Regions from separate parts of the Rhodoglobus sp. G.S.23 genome, predicted to be linked through region 1. Evidence: predicted binding sites of a transcription regulator. Region 1 holds the regulator's gene; each other region holds the start of a gene.
What was found. Region 1 encodes HrcA, which represses chaperone genes, less so after heat shock. Its sites were predicted from a motif close to TTNGCACTCGNNNNNNNCGAGTGCNAA; they were not measured.

Region 1 (5,905 bases):
GTTGAGGGAGTAGCCGGCGGCCAACAGTTTGAAGCGCGAGTGCTGAGGGCCATTGCCGGTGAGCAGCGCGTTTGTCCAGCCGTGTCGTGAGACTTCGCGCAGCGCCCGTTGACCTCCGGCGACGGCTTCGCGAGTGAAGCCGAGGTCGTGCTGGGCTTGCGTCCGACTGTCGAGTTCGGTGAGCAGATCATCCAACATCGCGGGGGAGTGTCCATTGAGCTGCAGCAGTTCGGCGAGCAGCTGTCCCTCGGTCATGCCGTGCGGGCTAGCGATCCGTCGCTGTGGTGGGGCGCCGGTGACGCGAGTGAAAGCGTCGACGTAGACCGTTGCACCGTCTCGAGAGTTGTGGATGAGGGTGCCGTCGATGTCCCAAAGAATGTGCGTTGTCACGGTGACATTCTCCCATGACCGAGGTGCGACAATTGAGGTTGTGCCTGCATGCAACTGCTGGGGCACGCTCGTGTGATCAGCTGTTTAGGGGACTCGTTCGTGCCAGGTGCTTTGCCCATTGCCGACCCAGCACCCCTTGACGGCGCGCTACCAGAAAGCGCTGCCGCCGGTTCTGAGAACCGTCAGTGGAGTGTCTACATTCACGTTCCGTTCTGTCGGGTTCGCTGCGGTTACTGCGATTTCAATACGTACACGAGCGAAGAATTGCGCGGAGCGAAACGGTCTGACTACGCAACGGAAGCGATCGCTGAAATGGCATTGGCATCCACCGTGTTGTCCCAGGCTGGCGTTGCTCCCAGAAAAGCGTCGACAGTGTTCTTTGGCGGCGGCACTCCAACGCTGTTGCCCGTGACCGACCTCACTCGCATGCTCGCTGCCGCGCGCGATACATGGGGTTTCGCTTCGGATGTCGAAGTGACCACTGAGGCGAACCCTGATTCTGTTGACCGCGATTACCTGCTGGCGCTCAAAGATGCCGGATTCACGAGGGTGTCGTTTGGAATGCAGTCGGCAGTGCCTCATGTGCTGGCAACGCTGGAGCGCACTCACGACCCCGAGCGTGTGCCTCATGTTGTGGCGTGGGCTCGCGAGGTGGGGCTCGATGTGAGCCTCGATCTGATCTACGGAACTCCGGGCGAGACTTTGCAGGATTGGGAGCGTTCGCTTGATCACGCGATCGCGCAGGATCCTGACCATATTTCGGCCTACGCGCTGATTATCGAAACGGGCACGAAGTTGGCGGCACAGATTCGCCGCGGAGTTGTTGCTGCCGTCGATGATGATCTTCAGGCTGACATGTACGAATTAGCGGAGCAGAAGCTCAAGGCTGCCGGGTACGAGTGGTATGAGGTCAGTAACTGGGGCAAGGCAAGCGATGATCCTGAGGTCAGCAACACTAGTCGTCACAATTTGGGCTACTGGTTGGGCAATGACTGGTGGGGTGTTGGCCCTGGCGCGCACAGCCACGTCGGAGGAGTGCGCTGGTGGAATGTGAAGCACCCGGCGGCGTATGCGGATCGTATCGCCGCTGGTCGCTCTCCGGGGGCAGGTCGAGAGACGCTCGCTGACTCCAGTAAGTATTTGGAACACGTCTTGTTGCGCACCCGGGTGCGCAATGGGCTTCAGATTGACACGCTCGATGCCGAAGGTCGTACCGCGGTCGCTGGGCTGATTGCCGAAGAGCTCGTCGAAGCACGAGCCGCGCTGAGCGGAACGATTGAGCTCACACTAAAGGGGCGCCTGCTCGCGGATGCCGTAGTACGACGACTGCTCGCTGACGCCCCTATTTAGAGCGATGGGTCTGAGTTACTTAATGAACTCGAACGTGAGTGGGTAGCTGTAGGCCTGCCCTTTGTTCGCGGCGATTGCAGCGATGATGCTGAAGATGACGATCAGAACGGCGGCCGCGACAATAATGAGGAAGCCGATTCCGACGATGGTGAGAATCCCGCCAAGGAACATCGCGATATACATCGTGATTTGAAAGTTGAGTGCAGTGCGAGCGTGGGCGCGCACGAACGGTCCGCGGTCCTTGAAGACGAGGTAGCCAACGAGCGCTGAAATGAATCCCAAGAAGATTCCACCGATGTGAATCAGTGTCGACCAGAGCTTCTCATCGCTTGGACTCATCGGTTGGATCGGTGCGTACGGAGAGCTGGTGGGAGGTGTGGAATCTGACATGACTCCATTAAACCCTGCATTGGGCAAAAGAATAGCCCCGAGAGCCGAAGCTCCCGGGGCCGAGTCTTTTTCAGCGGGTAACTACCGCGTTACTTGATGAGACGAAGAGCGAAGGGGTAACGGTAGTGATTGCCATCCTTCGCCTTGGTGAAGCCGACGATCGAGAAGATGATCGCTACAACGACCAGAGCAAACCAGAGCAAGCCCTGGATTGGCGCGAAGAGACCGAAAGTGACTGCGGAGAGGATCGAACCGAGGATCGCGACGGCGATCTGCGCAATGGTCAGCGTGATCTGGAAGTTCAGCGCTTCCTTTGCTTCCACATTGGTGAAAGCACCGCGGTCTTTGAAGACCAGCCAGATGATGAGCGATGGCAGGAAGCTGAGGATTCCGCCCAAGTGAGCGAATGACGCCCACTGGTTGTCCTCAGCCGTGGTCAGTTGAGCGGCAGGCTGCGGTGCGGCGGGCTGCGGATTTGCGTCAGTCATGAGTTCGTGCCTTTCAGGTGAACAAGGGAACTTCCCGGGTTTCATCAAAGTGCTCGGTGTGCCACCTGAGCATTTCCCCGAAGGGGTAGCGCTCAAGTACAGAGACACGCTAGCGCTAATGAGTTGCGCGGTGCAACGGTTGTGTCACGGAGTGTCGAGTAAGATTGGCAGTCGAACGGATTGAGTGCCAATCAAGAGAGGTGGGTGGTGGCATGGTTTCCGCCCGCGGACTTGACGTGCTTCGAGTCATCGTGCAGGACTACGTTGCTACGCGCGAGCCTGTCGGATCCAAATCGATAGTCGAGCGTCATTCCTTTGGGGTGTCTGCTGCAACGATTCGCAACGACATGGTTTTGCTCGAAGACGAAGAGCTGATTACCGCTCCTCACACCTCGTCTGGCCGGGTGCCAACAGATAAGGGCTATCGAGTATTCGTCGACCAGCTTGCAGATCTGAGGCCGCTCACTAGCGCCCAGCGTCAAGCAATTGAGTCGTTCCTGGGGCAAGCAGACGATTTGGATGATGTTCTTGCGCGCACTGTCCGCATGCTGTCCCAGCTAACGAACAGTGTCGCGCTTGTGCAGTATCCGTCTCTTGCTACGGCTCGGGTGCGCCACGTTGAGCTGGTCCCCATTAATTCTTCGCGAATTATGACGGTGTTCATCACCGACTCCGGGCTCGTCGAGCAGCGGCTCATCGATGTTTCCGAACCTCTAGACGAGGTGTTTCTGGGGGAGATGCGCGCAAAGCTGAATTCGGCGCTCCACGATCAGTCGCTTCCTCAGGCGGCGGAGCGGCTCGCGAACTTCGCGGATATTTTTCCTGTGGAACGTCAGGCACTCGTCAGCCAGGTGGCATCCAGCTTGATCGAACAGGTATTGGCTAATCGCCATGACAAACTTGTTCTCGCGGGCACAGCAAATCTTGCGCGAACCGAGCAAGACTTCTCGGGAAGTATTTTTCCTGTTCTTGAGGCAATAGAAGAGCAAGTGACGTTGTTACGGCTCTTTGGAGAAATGCAAGTAACAAGTGGGTCCGTTTCCACGCGGATCGGACGCGAGAACGCAGAATTTGGGTTGGAAGAGACTTCGGTCGTCACGGGTGGGTACTCCTCGTCTGGCGGCGGCATTGCACGCCTCGGTGTGCTTGGTCCAACCCGCATGGATTATTCGAACAACATGGCAGCGGTTCGCGCGGTAGCGCGCTACCTGTCGCGACTTTTGGAAGAAAACTGAGCTCGTAAGGAGCAATCGGAACTTTGGCAGATCACTACGAAGCACTGGGCGTTGCCCGCGAGGCCACGCCAGAAGAAATCAAGAAGGCGTACCGCAAACTCGCTCGCGAGTTGCACCCCGACGTCAACCCGAGCGCAGATGCATCAGAGCGGTTCAAGTCCGTCACGCATGCCTATGACGTGCTCAGCGATCCGCAGCAACGTCAGCAGTACGACATGGGTGGAAGCGGCGGATTCGGCGGCGGTGCGAACTTCGGATTCGGCGACATCTTCGAGACCTTCTTTGGTGGCGGTGGTGGCGGACAATCCGTTGGACCACGCTCGCGACGGGAGCGGGGACAAGATGCGCTCTTGCGGGTTGAAGTCAGCCTGAAAGACACCATCTTCGGTGTCTCACGGGACATCGAGGTCAACACAGCTGTGCTCTGTGAAACGTGTGAGGGAAACTGCTCAGCTCCCGGCTCATCTCCAGTGCGCTGCGATATTTGTCAGGGTAGCGGCCAGATCCAGCGCCAAGTGCGCAGCCTTTTGGGCAACGTCATGACGTCGAGTCCCTGCGGCACATGCCGCGGATACGGCAACATCATCGTGAACCCGTGTGCCACGTGTGCCGGCCAAGGTCGCGTGCGCGCACAGCGCACCATTTCGGTTGACATTCCGGCCGGAGTCGAAACCGGTTTGCGGTTGCAAATGCCCGGTCAGGGTGAAGTCGGCCCGGCAGGCGGCCCGAATGGAGACCTCTTCTTGGAGATGAAAGTCCGTCATCACGACGTCTTCAGTCGCTCAGATGACGATCTTCTCGCAACCGTCGAGGTGCAGATGCTCGACGCGATCTTGGGAACCACCGTCACGCTCGATGGTCTCGATGACAAGGTCGAAGTTCACATCAAGCCTGGCACTCAGAGCGGTGAAGTTCTCACGGTCAAGGAACGAGGAATCACGAGCCTTCGCGGAGGCGGTCGAGGTGACTTGCGCTTGGGCATCCAAGTGGTCACACCTACCAAGTTGAGTGGTGCCGAGCAGACCTTGATCAAACAACTTGCTGCCATTCGCAAGAGCAAAGAACCACATTTTGCTGAATTCCAGCAGGGCCTGTTTGCGAAGCTTCGCGATCGGTTCCTGTAGGCGACGACCGTGGCGCACCTGTACATTGATGAAGAGCTCGACGACGCGCAGGTCGGCGATACGGTTTCGCTGACGAAAGCGGAAGCCCGCCATGCGGTGACAGTCTCACGCCTCAAGGTTGGCGAGACGATTGCGATTAGCAATGGTGCTGGGCTCACAGTTTCGGGGCCCATCACGACTGCCGAACACACAGAACTCAGCATCGAAGTAGCCGAGACGCACCGCACGCCACGCAGCACCCCTGCGGTGTTTCTCGCTCAAGCATTGGCCAAAGCCGACCGTGATGAGCTTGCGGTTCAAGTAGCGACCGAACTCGGCATTGACGGTGTGATTCCGTGGACGGCAGCACGAAGTATTTCGCGCTGGCACGGCGCAAAGGTCGCGAAAGGACGCGATCGGTGGGCGGCAATTGTGCGTGAAGCGAGCAAACAGTCGCTGCGCACGTGGTTACCTGACGTTCTCGATCTGGTCACAACGAAACAACTGGCTGATTTTGCGTCAAGCACGCGGATGCTCGTCCTCGAGCCGACCGCGACCGAAACTCTCGCTGACCTCGTCGTGGACGATCGCGACGTCGTGCTTGTCGTTGGGCCAGAGGGCGGGGTCGCTGACCACGAGTTGGAGCTGCTCACCGCGGCCGGAGCATCCACTGTTCGACTGGGCAGTGAAGTCTTGCGCACGTCCACCGCTGGCCCTGCTGCCCTCGCTGTGCTGAACGTCAAACTTGGCCGCTGGGCCTAGAGGTTTAGGCTAGAGGTATGTCTGATTCACCTTCGATCTTTACGAAGATCATCGCTCGCGAGATTCCCGCGGATATTGTCTTCGAGTCAGATTCCGTGATTGCGTTTCGCGACATCGCCCCGCAAGCACCCGTTCATTTGCTCGTTGTTCCCAAAACCGAGCAATTCGCTAACGTCTCCCAGTTGGC
Region 2 (5,905 bases), 660 kb from region 1:
CGACGACGCCCGCGCCAGTGATCTTGTCGATCACCTTTTTGGAGACACCATTCGACAGGCCACCAATAATCACGGTTGCTCTTGCCGCAAGCAACTCAGTGGCAGCATCTTCTGCAGTCGTGCCTGTTGAGTCGCCTGAGTCCTGCGTCTCGACGGTTACCGTGAGGTTGGCGTTGGCATCATTGACGTCCTGGGCCGCCAACGCAATCGCAGCCGAAACGGCGGGGGCAAACTTTTTGAGTGACCCGGTCTCGGGAACGAGAGCACCAATGGTGAGGGTCAAATCTTTGGGCGCGATGGGCTCCGGTGGGGCTTCTTCAGCCGAGCATCCGCTGAGAACAAGAACTGCGGCGAGAACGCCAGCAACTGCTGTGAACCCGCGACGGGTCCGCAGCGATACGCGTGATCCACGGTCTATGGATGTCATCACAGTCGCTCCTATCTACCGCTCGAAACAGAAAGCGGCATTGTTACGGTAGTGGGCAAATCGCGAAACACGAACTCAGCAAAGCCAATTCGCGGCCAAAAAGTGCCCCCAATCCGGGAGGCACTCGTTCTATCCGACGATCGATCCCGCCGTGAACACGAACTTATTTTCGCCGTTGTAGGTGTACTTTCCCCAGTATCCGGGCTCAATGTTTCCGTCTGGCGTGAAGTTGACTGTTCCCGAGACACCGTCATAGTCGATGTCATTTGTTGTTTTCAGGACCTCTAAACACTCAGCGAAACTCAGGCACTTCACTCCGCCCTTTGAGACGTCATAGAGGGAACCAGCAACCTGCTCCCCCGCGTCATCCTGGGCAACGATCGCCGCGAGAGCAGCCAACATGGTGGCGTCATAGGACTCCATTGCATAGCGGTAGCTCGTGAGTTTCGAATTGGTTGCCTTAAACGTCGCGATTAACGTCTTCGATGGCTGCGCACCCTCAATGACCCCCCGCACCCCTTTCAGCGTGCCGTTCGTGAACGATTGCGAATAGTCACCAGTGTTCAGTGACGTAAGCCAAAGCTTCAAACCCTTATACCCAGCGGCCACAAGTTTTGCGATAGCAGCCTTGGTTGCCTTGACGGCGTCATACGTCGACCCGACAACAACAAAATCGGGCTTCGCTTTCTTAAGGTTGGCAACGATCGAATCAAAGTTGGTGGTTGAGCTGGTAAAAACTTCGTCGGCTACGAGTTCATTGCCGTACTCGGCGAGGGCAGTGACGAACGTGTCATGAAGCGCAATACCCTCGTCATCCGCGACATAAACAAATGCGATGCGCTGAGTTGTTTCGCCACCCGCAAGGGCTTCTGCGAGCGCATAACCCTGCTGGTCGTAGGCCGGTATGGTGCGGAAGAAGTAGCCATCGTCGAAAACATCGCCCAGGGTCGAGAAGGTGGCAGCAGGAGAAATTACCGGAATCTTGGCTTCGATTGCGAGAGGGATAGCCCTTTGCGCGAGAGCCGACGACGACGGCCCGATGACCACATCAACCTTCTTAGACACCAGCGTCTTAAACGATGACTCGAGCTTTGTGGTCTTTGCCTCACCCGAGTCTGCACTCACAATCTCAACGGGGGCACCGTTTACTCCGCCAGCCGCATTGATCTCCTTGACTGCAGCAGCCACCCCCGCCGCTTGCGCAGCAGCGAGAAAGGAGAATGTTCCACTCGTCGGAAAGATGGTGCCCACTCGCAGCACGCCATCACCCGCAGGAGTTACAACCGGGGTCGGAGTAGGTGACGCTGCTGCCGAAACCACCGGAGTGGGCGTCGGTGCGGGTGAACTGCACGCTGCAAGAGCGACGGCAACGGATGCCGCAACGATTAGACGTCGACTTGCACGAAACCTCGTCATTGACTTACCTCTCTCGGCACCGCAACCTTCGGGCGATCACGCACCTTCACAGGAATACTACGGTGCGCCAGGAGCTTCGGCTGGCGAACCAAGCCGAGTACGAGACGAGTGACGGAAGAGATCGAAGGTGAGGATAGCCAACGCCACCCACACAATGGCAAATCCTAACCAGCGTTCCGGCGGCATAGCCTCATGGAAGATGAAGACGCCAACCACAAGCTGCAGTATTGGTGCCAAGTACTGGGCGAGGCCCATGTAGGTGAGCGGCAGACGGCGGGCGGCGGCAGCAAAAAGGATCAAGGGGATCGCGGTGATGGCGCCAAGACACAGCGTCAAAACCGTGTGGCTAGTGCTAACGGAGCCAAGCGAAAGAGTGCCATTGGCGCCCAATACAAACAGAACTATTATGGCGATTGGCGTCAAGAATGCTGTTTCGACTGCTAGTCCACCCAGCGCATCCGCCTTCGGTCCAACGCTCTTCTTTACGAGTCCATAGAGACCGAAGCTGAAGGCCAGAGCCAAAGCGATCCAGGGGAATTTTCCGTAACCGATCGCCAGCACAAGAACAGCGAGCGCACTGATGCCAATCGCGACCCACTGTAGAGGGCGGAGTCGTTCTCGAAGAATGATGACGCCAAGCAATACGGTCACGATGGGGTTCGTGAAGTAGCCAAGCGATGCTTCAACGATGTGGCCGTTGAGGCTTGCATAAACGTAGACAAGCCAGTTCACGACAACGAAAGCGCCGCCCAAACCCAGAGTCCAGAAAGTTCGACGATCGCGCACAATCACCATCACCCGCGCATAGCCACGCGTGACGAGCAAAAGTGCAGCACAGAAAACGAGTGAGAGAACAATCCGCCAGGCCACAATCTCGATGGCGCCTGAGTCCTTGAGGAAGAAAAACGCGATGGGCATCGCGCCCCACAGGATGTAGGCGGATACCGCAAAACCGAGGCCGCTCGGTGATACGCGGTCAGTAGCGTGAGAAGTCGGGGGCACCGTTAAAGTCTAGGGCTGCGCCGGCTGCACCACTGACATCCGCCCAACACAAAAGCCCAAGGCAATTGCCTTGGGCTTGAGTGATGCCGAACAGCGAAGTTCGGCGATGATTTGCGCTTCGCCTTAGCGAACGACCACAGCAAGAACGTCGCGAGCCGACAGCACGAGCAGGTCGTCTCCGCCGTACTTCACTTCGGTCCCGCCGTACTTGGAGTAAATAACCTTGTCGCCTACGGCGATGTCAAGCGGCACGCGGTTTCCGTTGTCGTCGATACGACCGGGACCTACGGCGACTACTTCACCCTCTTGGGGCTTCTCTTTCGCAGTGTCAGGAATGACGAGCCCAGACGCGGTGGTCTGTTCTGCATCGACCTGCTTGATAACAATGCGATCTTCGAGCGGCTTAATGGACACCGACACGTGTGACCTCTTTCTCAAGTTCTTGGGTTGGCACACTCCCTGTGGGAGTGCCAGATCAACTATACGGCTTGGTTGGCACTCGATCAACGTGAGTGCCAATACAGATGCGGATACGGTTAGAGAATGAATCAGAGCGAATTGCGCGAGCTACTTTCAGCCGAAGGCCTCCGCCTGCTCGACTCACTTCCCGCTTGGCAATCGAGCGACGAGATTGTACGCACTGTCGGCGAACTGCGAAAAGCTGGCCACAGCGCCGGCCTCGTCGCCGCCGTGCTCAGCCAGTCCAAATTGCGGGCAAAAGCGGCGAACAAGTTCGGCCCATTTGCCGAACGGATGCTCTTTACCGAAGCCGGCCTCGAACAAGCAACTCGACTTCCTGTTGCGGCGCTCCACGCCGGCCGCTTCAGTAACGCCAATGTGAAGTGGGTCGCCGATCTCGGCTGCGGAATCGGCGCAGACGCCCTCGCGCTCGCAGGCCTCGGCCTCACCGTCACGGCTGTCGAGTTGGACGAAACCACCGCAGCGCTCGCGAGCTTCAATCTAGCTCCCTGGAGCAACGCTCACGTCGTTCACGGCGATGCAGAATCGGCAGATCTCTCAGGGATCGACGGCATCTACCTCGACCCAGCGCGGCGGGATGCTCGCGTTCGCCTGACCAATCCGGCGGACTGGACACCATCACTCGATTTCGCTTTCAGTCTTGCCGAGCGCTATCCCACCGGAATCAAGCTCGGCCCCGGCATCGATCGCGATCTCATTCCCGAAAATGCTGAAGCCCAGTGGATCTCAGTCGGCCGTGAAGTCGTAGAGCTCGGGCTGTGGTTCGGTGCAGTCGCTCGCGACGGCATCCGTCGCTCCGCACTGGTCATCGGTGAACACGGCACCGCCGAAATGACGGCAGCCTCCGACAGCGCAGATGAAGCCACGGGAGAATTAGGGCAGTTTCTTTATGAACCAGATGGGGCAGTCATCCGGGCGAGGCTTATCGGAGATCTCACCAGACAGCTGAACGGACGGATGCTCGACACGTCGATTGCGTACTTCAGTGCAGACGCAGCAGTGGCCTCGCCATTCGCAACCTGTTTCGAGATTGTCGCTGACTTCGCACTCGATAAGCGCTCCCTCAAGAAGGAACTCGCTTCCCGCAAGATTGGCACTCTAGAAATCAAAAAGCGCGGGGTCGATATCGACCCCGCGACTTTCCGAACATCGCTCTCACTGAAGGGTGAGCACAGTGCAACGCTGATTCTTACTCGCGTGGCAGGCAAGCGTCGGGCGCTACTAGCTCGCCGCGTTGTTTCGCCTGCGTAGCGGGCTGGTGGCTGCTAGAAATCGCGGCGGAAGCTGGGACCCATCTGGCTGATGCCTGCAGTAAATAGCAGGAATGCGCCAATAATAATGATTCCGGTGATCAAGCCGATCGCGACGCTAATGTATCCGGTGATCAAGCCCGTGAGCCAGAAAGGACGCGACTGAGGTTGCTTCTTCTGCGCCATGTGGCCCATGACTACCGCTGCAACGCCCGGCAAGAAACCAAAAGCGACGAACGACAGCAGGATGCCCGAGATTCCGGTAACCATCGAGGCGATGGAGAGCCCCTGTGGGGGACCGGCCGGAACCGGGGTGAATGGTGCCTGACCCGGAGTAGCTGCACTCTCGTAGCCGGGGATCGGGGTACCGCTTGGCGCGGAGTACGGATCGTTCGACGTCGCGGGAGTGTCGTTGGGCGTGACGGGAGGCACCGGCGGGGTCGAGGGAGCTGACGTCGCCGATGCCGGAGTGGCCGCAGCAGCACTTGTCGCCGACACTGCGGACTTTGCCGGTGCCGGTGCCGCTGCTGACTTCGGTGCTGCGCTGGTAGCGGCGACTGGCGCTGGAACGGCAGCCTTCTCCGTTGCGGGTTCCGCAGCATCCATCTTCGCTGTAGGGGTGGCCTTTGCCGCAGTGCCCTTAGCCGCGGCGGTCTTGGTGGTGGAAGTCTTGGCAGGGGAAGTCTTGGTGGTGGAAGCCTTGGCAGGGGAAGTCTTGGTGGTGGAAGCCTTGGCAACTGAAGCCTTGGCAACTGAAGTCTTAGTGGGGGAAGCCTTCGCTGCAGGTGTGGACTTCGCTGCGGCCGGCGAGGCGGTCGTCTTCTTCGTTGCCGCAGGCTTCTTGGCTGACGGAGTCGCCTTTGCCTTGGGCGCGCTTGATGCCGCAGGAATAGCGGGAGTGGGGATCGACGGCGTCGAGCCGTCTGAGTTGTTAGTAGCCATTCGGCCACTTTAGCAAGCGAACATCAACATTTTCCCGTTAACAATTCGCGTTAACGCCGAAGGGCCCGCACACCTGTGCAGGCCCTTCGAACAGGAAAAATCTAGTACGAGGTTACGGCTCCGCCGAGTGCCAACGATCCGATGATGATCGCGCCAAAAATAATGGCTCCCAGTAGACCGAGGTAGCCCAGGACAAGTCCGATGATGGCGAGCACGTTGCCCTGTTCGCCAGTCTTTTTGATCTGGCTTAGTGCGATGTGACCAGTGATGATGCCGATGAGGCTAAGCCACAGAATCGAGGTCACGAGGGACACGATGGAGAGTACGTTCCACTTGGCAACCGGCGCGCCTGTTGGCGTCGAGGCGTAAGGCGTGGGTTCTGACATGA
Region 3 (5,905 bases), 320 kb from region 1:
GAGGTGACCGTGAGAATGTCGCCATCCTCAAGCCCACCGTCCGGCGAATCGTTCGAGTCGGCAATCAATGCCGCCGATATCACCTGCACGAGGTCGTCACCGGACATAATTTCGGGGATGCCGGGCACGGCCCAGGCGCTCATTCTCACGTGTCTAGTCTGCGGCATTGGCAACCGCGACACTATTTGCGCAATGCGGGAAGCACATCACGACCGAAAACATCAAGAAATTCCCGCTGATTTCGACCAACGTTGTGGAGGTAAATGCGGTCGAAGCCGAGGTCTAGGTAGCTCTGGATGTAGGCACGGTGCACGTCAGGATCCGCGCTGACGGGCATCCGGCCTTCAAAGTCTTCAGGACGAACCATTCGGGCGAGTTGTTCAAGCTCGAATGGTGACCGGATGTCGTTCTTTGCGAATCGCAGACCACCATTAGGCCACTCGGTGATGGCGTTCTTCATCGCCTGCTCGTCAGTGTCCGCCCAACTGAGATGCAGTCTCAAGACGCGGCTCTGCTGTGCAGTGTCACGGCCGGCTTCACGTGCACCCTCAGCGAATCGTTTGAGCAGCATGTCAATCTTTTCGAGCGGCGCGGCCTCGGTGATGAGCCCATCAACCGTTTTCCCTGCGCGTTTGGCTGCGACGGGACCGGCGGTGGCGACCAAGATCTCGGGTGCGGTCTCGGGCATTGTCCAGAGCCGAGTCGACTCCAGCCGGTAGAACTGACCATCGTGGCGCACATCTTTGCCTGCCAGCCCCGAGGCGAACAGTTTCTTGATGATTTCGACGGCTTCAAACATGCGGTTGATGCGTTCGGGCGCTTCAGGCCAGTACTGGCCGACCACATGTTCGTTAATGGCCTCACCACTGCCAAGGCCCAGCCAGTGCCGGCCCGGATTCATTGCGGCAAGAGTGGCCGATGCCTGAGCGACCATCGCGGGATGCCAACGAAATGTGGGCGCTGTGACTCCGGTGCCTAAGTCACCTATCGTGGTTTGGCCAAGCGCGCTCAGCACGTTCCACACGAAGGAAGCTTGGCCCTGTTGCGGCGTCCACGGCTGATAGTGGTCTGCGGCCATCACCCCACGAAAGCCGCGTGATTCGGCGTGCTGGGCAAACGCCAACACGTCGCGCGGATGAAACCGCTCAAGCATTGCGGCATAGCCAATGTGGGGCGCAGAAACGGAGGCGGGCATCTGTCTATTGTCGCGCGGACTGCGCCTCTGCCGTGTCACAACGGATGAACCAGCGAATTCCCAAACCGCTGACCGGATACTTGGCCGTTCACCGGGCTGGCTCATGCTGAAGAACGGCGGCAATTATCAACGGTGTGGATGATTCCACCGAAGGCCCAGCCAGCATTGTTCTCGAAGATCCAGACGGCAACCCCGTCCTGATGGACCAGCACTGGCAGCACCGGCAGCACCGGCAATAGATCGTCGCCAAATTGGGTCTTGATTCTCAGTTGGCGATAGTTCTACACTGAGCAAACGCCAACAATCGAAAGGAGCCTCGCGTGTTTATTTCAACTATCGGAATGATTCCGACTATCGCCGGCTCCGTCGGCACCCTCTCCGCCTAACCGGCTAGCGATCTCCGCCAACCGGTTCTGACGGTGGCGGCGCTCACGGAGCACACGACTCAACTCGATCATCACGAGACTGCGTTCGACTGACGAGTCTGCGCCCACCTCATCTGGAGCGCCAGCGCATCGCGATGATCTCTCCTTCTTCTGCAACTCGCGATCGCCGAGGGATGACGTTGGGTCGCCACCCGAACCGGCGCGCTTTTGCGCGCCTTCCGCATCAGCTTCTGTCACGAAAGATCACCTCATGAACACAACTCTGGCGGCCCCTAAGGACCGCCCTAACCATCCGCCCGAACCCAGCAACAACGCCCAGTCGCGCCCAACTTCGGCGCACCGCGTGGGACTCATCGACCGAATTGCTCTGCATCTCGGCGTTGCGCTCATCACGTGGAGCCGCCGTCCTCACCGGGCTCGACTGATCGCAACCGCTGAATTCCGGGCCGAACACCAACTCCGTCGCGAGCGCCTGGCTTTAGCCCGGACTCGCGCTGAGCAGAACTATCCGCGGTTCATCATCCGATGATTGCGCCGCACCCGACCGTCGCCGGATCGCTCCGGCGACGGTCGCTTCGTTATCAGCGAACTGTGAGCGAAATGACTTGGCACTCTCGGGGTGAGAGTGCTAATTTCTGATTATTGAGTCACCGTGACTCAACTTTGAGAAAGGGGTTTCCCATGACACTGTCATTTGATCCTTTTGCCGAACTCGACCGGCTCACCGCTGCAGCCCAGTCCCGCGTCGGCACCCAGCCCATGCCCGTGGATCTTTACCGTCAGGCCGACGAGTACGTTCTCACCGCCGACCTTCCGGGCGTAGACCCCGGCTCCGTCGACGTTGACGTCGATGGCCAGCTGCTTACCATTCGTGCCGAACGCACCGCCGGCGAGCGCGAAGGAGCCAAGTGGCTATCGCAGGAGCGTCGCTACGGGTCCTACCTGCGCCAGTTCAGCATTGGCGCCGGCATTGACCGCGAAAACATCAGCGCCAGCTACGACAACGGCGTACTCAGCGTCATCATCCCGGTGTCGGAGAAGGCAAAACCTCGCAAGATTGAGGTCAGCACCAACTCCGCGAACCAGGCTCGATCGTCCGAGACAGTCGCCGTTACAAGCTAGTCAGCACGCCGCTGTCGACGCGCCAACGCCACACACCAACGATGGGCGGATGCTTCACGCATCCGCCCATCGTTCGTTAAGTACTTCGCGCTCTAGTCGCTACAGCGCCCGCAATCGCGGTGCGATGTCGCGCTCGAAGAGCTCGAGGAAACGACGCTGGTCGCCCCCGGGCGCGTGGAACACGAGGTGATTGAGTCCGGCATCCACATACTGGCGAATCTCTTCAACAATCTTGTCTGGGTCGTTGCCCACGATCCACCGCGAAGCGATTTGTTCGATCGGCAGCGCGTCAGCAGCCTTCTCCATCTCGATCGGATCAGTGATGTCGTGCTTCTGCTCCTTCGAGAGCGCAAGCGGGGCCCAGAAACGTGTATTTTCGAGGGCGAGCTCGGCGTCGGTGTCGTAGGAGAGCTTGATTTCGATCATCCGGTCGATGTCCTCGAACTTGCGGTCAGCCTTAGCCGCACCCTCCTTGACGCCAGGAATGAGCGCGTCGTTGTAGAGCTCCATGCCCTTGCCAGAGGTGCAAATGAAACCATCACCGGCACGACCGGCGTAGCGGGCAACCATCGGGCCGCCCGCAGCAATGTAAATCGGGATGGGCTGGTCGGGGCGGTCATAAATGCTGGCTTCGTGAGTGGAGTAGTACTCTCCCTCGAACGACACCCGATCCTCGGTCCAGAGTGCACGCATGAGGCGCACTGATTCGCGCAAGCGCGCAAACCGCTCCTTGAACTCGGGCCAGTCCTGCGCGCCAGCACCACGGAATCCGGTAGCGACCTCGTTGAGCGCTTCACCCGTGCCAACCCCCAACATGATGCGCCCAGGATAAAGGCAACCCATCGTGGCAAAAGCCTGCGCCAGAACGGCAGGGTTGTAACGGAAAGTGGGGGTCATCACGCTCGTGCCAATCCGAATCGTGCTCGTGCGCTCTCCAACAGCAGCCATCCAGCTCAGTGAGAACGGTGCATGACCACCCTCATGACGCCAGGGCTGGAAATGATCGCTTACCGCAACACTCTCCATGCCATGGGCTTCGGCCGCGACCGCAATCTCTACGAGCTCACGTGGGGCAAACTGTTCAGCTGAGGCTTTGTATCCGAGAGTAAGAGTCATAGACCCATTGTGCCCGTACTACTCGCGAGGCGCCTGCAAAAAATCAGAAACTGACCGCGGAACGTACGGCGCAACATCGCCGCCCAGAGCGGCAACCTGCCGCACAAGCGAGCTCGAAACATAAGCGTGTTCAGGGTTTGGCAGCATGAAAATTGTTTCGACAGCAGCAAGATCGCGGTTCACGATCGCCATCGGGGTTTCGTACGCGACATCCACTTGAGAACGGATGCCCTTAACAATGACACTCGCCCCAACCTCGGTGCAGTAGTCGACGAGCAAACCCATGCTCCAACTCGTGACCCGAATGTTGCCGGCAAGCCGTGCATCCGCCACCGCCTGCTCAATGAGCGAAACCCGCTGTGCGATCGGCAGAAGCGCCGTCTTGCCCGGGTTGTGCACGACAACAACGTGCACCTCGTCAAAGGTTCTTGCTGCCCGCTCAATCACATCCAGGTGGCCCAGGGTGACAGGGTCAAAGGACCCAGGAACGACAGCGATCCGACTCATGCCTCAACGATAGTGGCTGAGTGCTGCTCACCGCGTGGGAGTTCGCTGTGCGAGGAAACTCGCCAGCAAGGTCACAGGGACTTAGTTCTTGCCGAGGAAGGCTTCTGCGCTCTCATCAAGGCGACGCGTGAGTGCTTCGGCGAGCGCCGGATGCTCGGCCAGAGACGGATCGTCAGCCAAGACCGCCTGCGCAGCCTCCCGCGCTTCCGTAATGAGTTGCCCGTCATTGGCCACCCGCAACAGCTTCAAACTCGAACGCCCACCCGATTGCACACCGCCGAGCACATCACCTTCACGACGAAGCTCAAGGTCTTTGTTCGCCAACTCGAAACCATCAAGAGTGGATGCCACAGCCTCAACACGTTCGCGGGCAAGCGACTCCACCTCCGCTGCAGTCACAAACAGGCACAGGCCCGGCACGCCACCTCGGCCAACACGGCCGCGCAACTGGTGCAACTGGGATACCCCGAAGCGATCAGCGTCAAGCACGACCATCACAGAAGCGTTTGGCACGTCAACGCCAACCTCGATCACTGTCGTTGCGACAAGAACATCGACATCACCGGCAGCGAACGCCCGCATAAGGTCATCTTTTTCGTCGCTCGACAACTTGCCATGGAGTGCCTCGATGCGCTTACCTGCGAGCACCTCGTTGCTGCGTAGCGAAGCCAACACCTCAGTAACGTTGGCGATAGGTCGCGGCGGTCCGGCATCCGGATCATCAGCCGCTGCCGGCGCAGGGTCACTGCCGGGCTCTTGCGTCTTGGCATCGATAGCGGGGCACACGACGAAACCTTGCCTGCCAATAGCGAGTTCCTCGGCTAAACGCTGCCACACACGAGACACCCAACCGGGTTTTTCGGCCAGCGGAACCACATGACTGCTGATGGGTTGGCGACCAGCGGGCAATTCGGCGATCGACGAAATATCGAGGTCACCAAAGACTGTCATCGCGACCGTGCGAGGGATGGGTGTCGCCGTAAGAACGAGAACGTGTGGTGGCTTGGCCCCCTTCAGTCGCAGTGCTTCACGCTGATCAACACCAAATCTGTGCTGCTCGTCTACGACAACTAGGCCGAGGTCAACGAAGCTCACCGCATCGCCCAAGAGTGCGTGGGTGCCGATCACAATGCGTGAGGCGCCAGACACGCTCGCGAGAAGCGCCTTCTTGCGCTCGGCCGTGGAGAGCTGGCCTGTGATGAGAGTCGGGCGCAATTCTGCCGCAAGATCGGGGCCAAGAGTGCGCACGATGGATCGGAAATGCTGATGCGCCAACACCTCGGTTGGCGCAAGCAGGGCCGACTGCCCACCCGACTGGGCCACCGCCAGCATCGCTCGCAATGCCACGAGAGTCTTGCCAGAGCCCACTTCGCCCTGCACCAGACGATTCATCGGAACCGGCTCGGCCAGATCGTGAAAGATCTGCTCCCCCACCGTCTGCTGATCACCAGTCAGCACGAACGGAAGCGCCGCATCAAAACCGTCCACGAGCGACCCAGCCGTGCGCGCAATCGCCTCAGATTCACGCTGCCTCTGTCGTTGCTGCAACAGTGCAGACTGCAAAACGAACGCCTCCTGA

Region 2: groES (co-chaperone GroES) is a predicted target of HrcA. The motif match lies at 3,338-3,364, and genes of this name have one in related genera.
Region 3: AC1ENN_RS09985 (Hsp20/alpha crystallin family protein) is a predicted target of HrcA. The motif match lies at 2,187-2,213, and genes of this name have one in related genera.

Annotation. Positions count from the first base shown of each region.
Region 1 is NZ_CM155237.1:1,726,819-1,732,723, reverse strand. Features, by position in the region: gene AC1ENN_RS08315 (HAD family hydrolase) at 1-390, opposite strand, end outside; gene hemW (radical SAM family heme chaperone HemW) at 490-1,740, shown strand; gene AC1ENN_RS08305 (DUF4870 domain-containing protein) at 1,756-2,130, opposite strand; gene AC1ENN_RS08300 (DUF4870 domain-containing protein) at 2,220-2,618, opposite strand; gene hrcA (heat-inducible transcriptional repressor HrcA) at 2,831-3,853, shown strand; gene dnaJ (molecular chaperone DnaJ) at 3,877-4,977, shown strand; gene AC1ENN_RS08285 (16S rRNA (uracil(1498)-N(3))-methyltransferase) at 4,987-5,718, shown strand; gene AC1ENN_RS08280 (histidine triad nucleotide-binding protein) at 5,736-5,905, shown strand, end outside.
Region 2 is NZ_CM155237.1:2,390,196-2,396,100, forward strand. Features, by position in the region: gene AC1ENN_RS11650 (ABC transporter substrate-binding protein) at 1-427, opposite strand, end outside; gene AC1ENN_RS11655 (ABC transporter substrate-binding protein) at 557-1,843, opposite strand; gene rarD (EamA family transporter RarD) at 1,901-2,845, opposite strand; gene groES (co-chaperone GroES) at 2,969-3,265, opposite strand; gene AC1ENN_RS11670 (class I SAM-dependent methyltransferase) at 3,389-4,576, shown strand; gene AC1ENN_RS11675 (DUF4190 domain-containing protein) at 4,591-5,517, opposite strand; gene AC1ENN_RS11680 (DUF4190 domain-containing protein) at 5,619-5,903, opposite strand.
Region 3 is NZ_CM155237.1:2,047,047-2,052,951, forward strand. Features, by position in the region: gene cofE (coenzyme F420-0:L-glutamate ligase) at 1-143, opposite strand, end outside; gene AC1ENN_RS09970 (TIGR03557 family F420-dependent LLM class oxidoreductase) at 182-1,195, opposite strand; gene AC1ENN_RS09975 (hypothetical protein) at 1,525-1,818, opposite strand; gene AC1ENN_RS09980 (hypothetical protein) at 1,832-2,110, shown strand; gene AC1ENN_RS09985 (Hsp20/alpha crystallin family protein) at 2,263-2,703, shown strand; gene fgd (glucose-6-phosphate dehydrogenase (coenzyme-F420)) at 2,803-3,819, opposite strand; gene coaD (pantetheine-phosphate adenylyltransferase) at 3,838-4,326, opposite strand; gene AC1ENN_RS10000 (ATP-dependent DNA helicase RecG) at 4,408-5,905, opposite strand, start outside.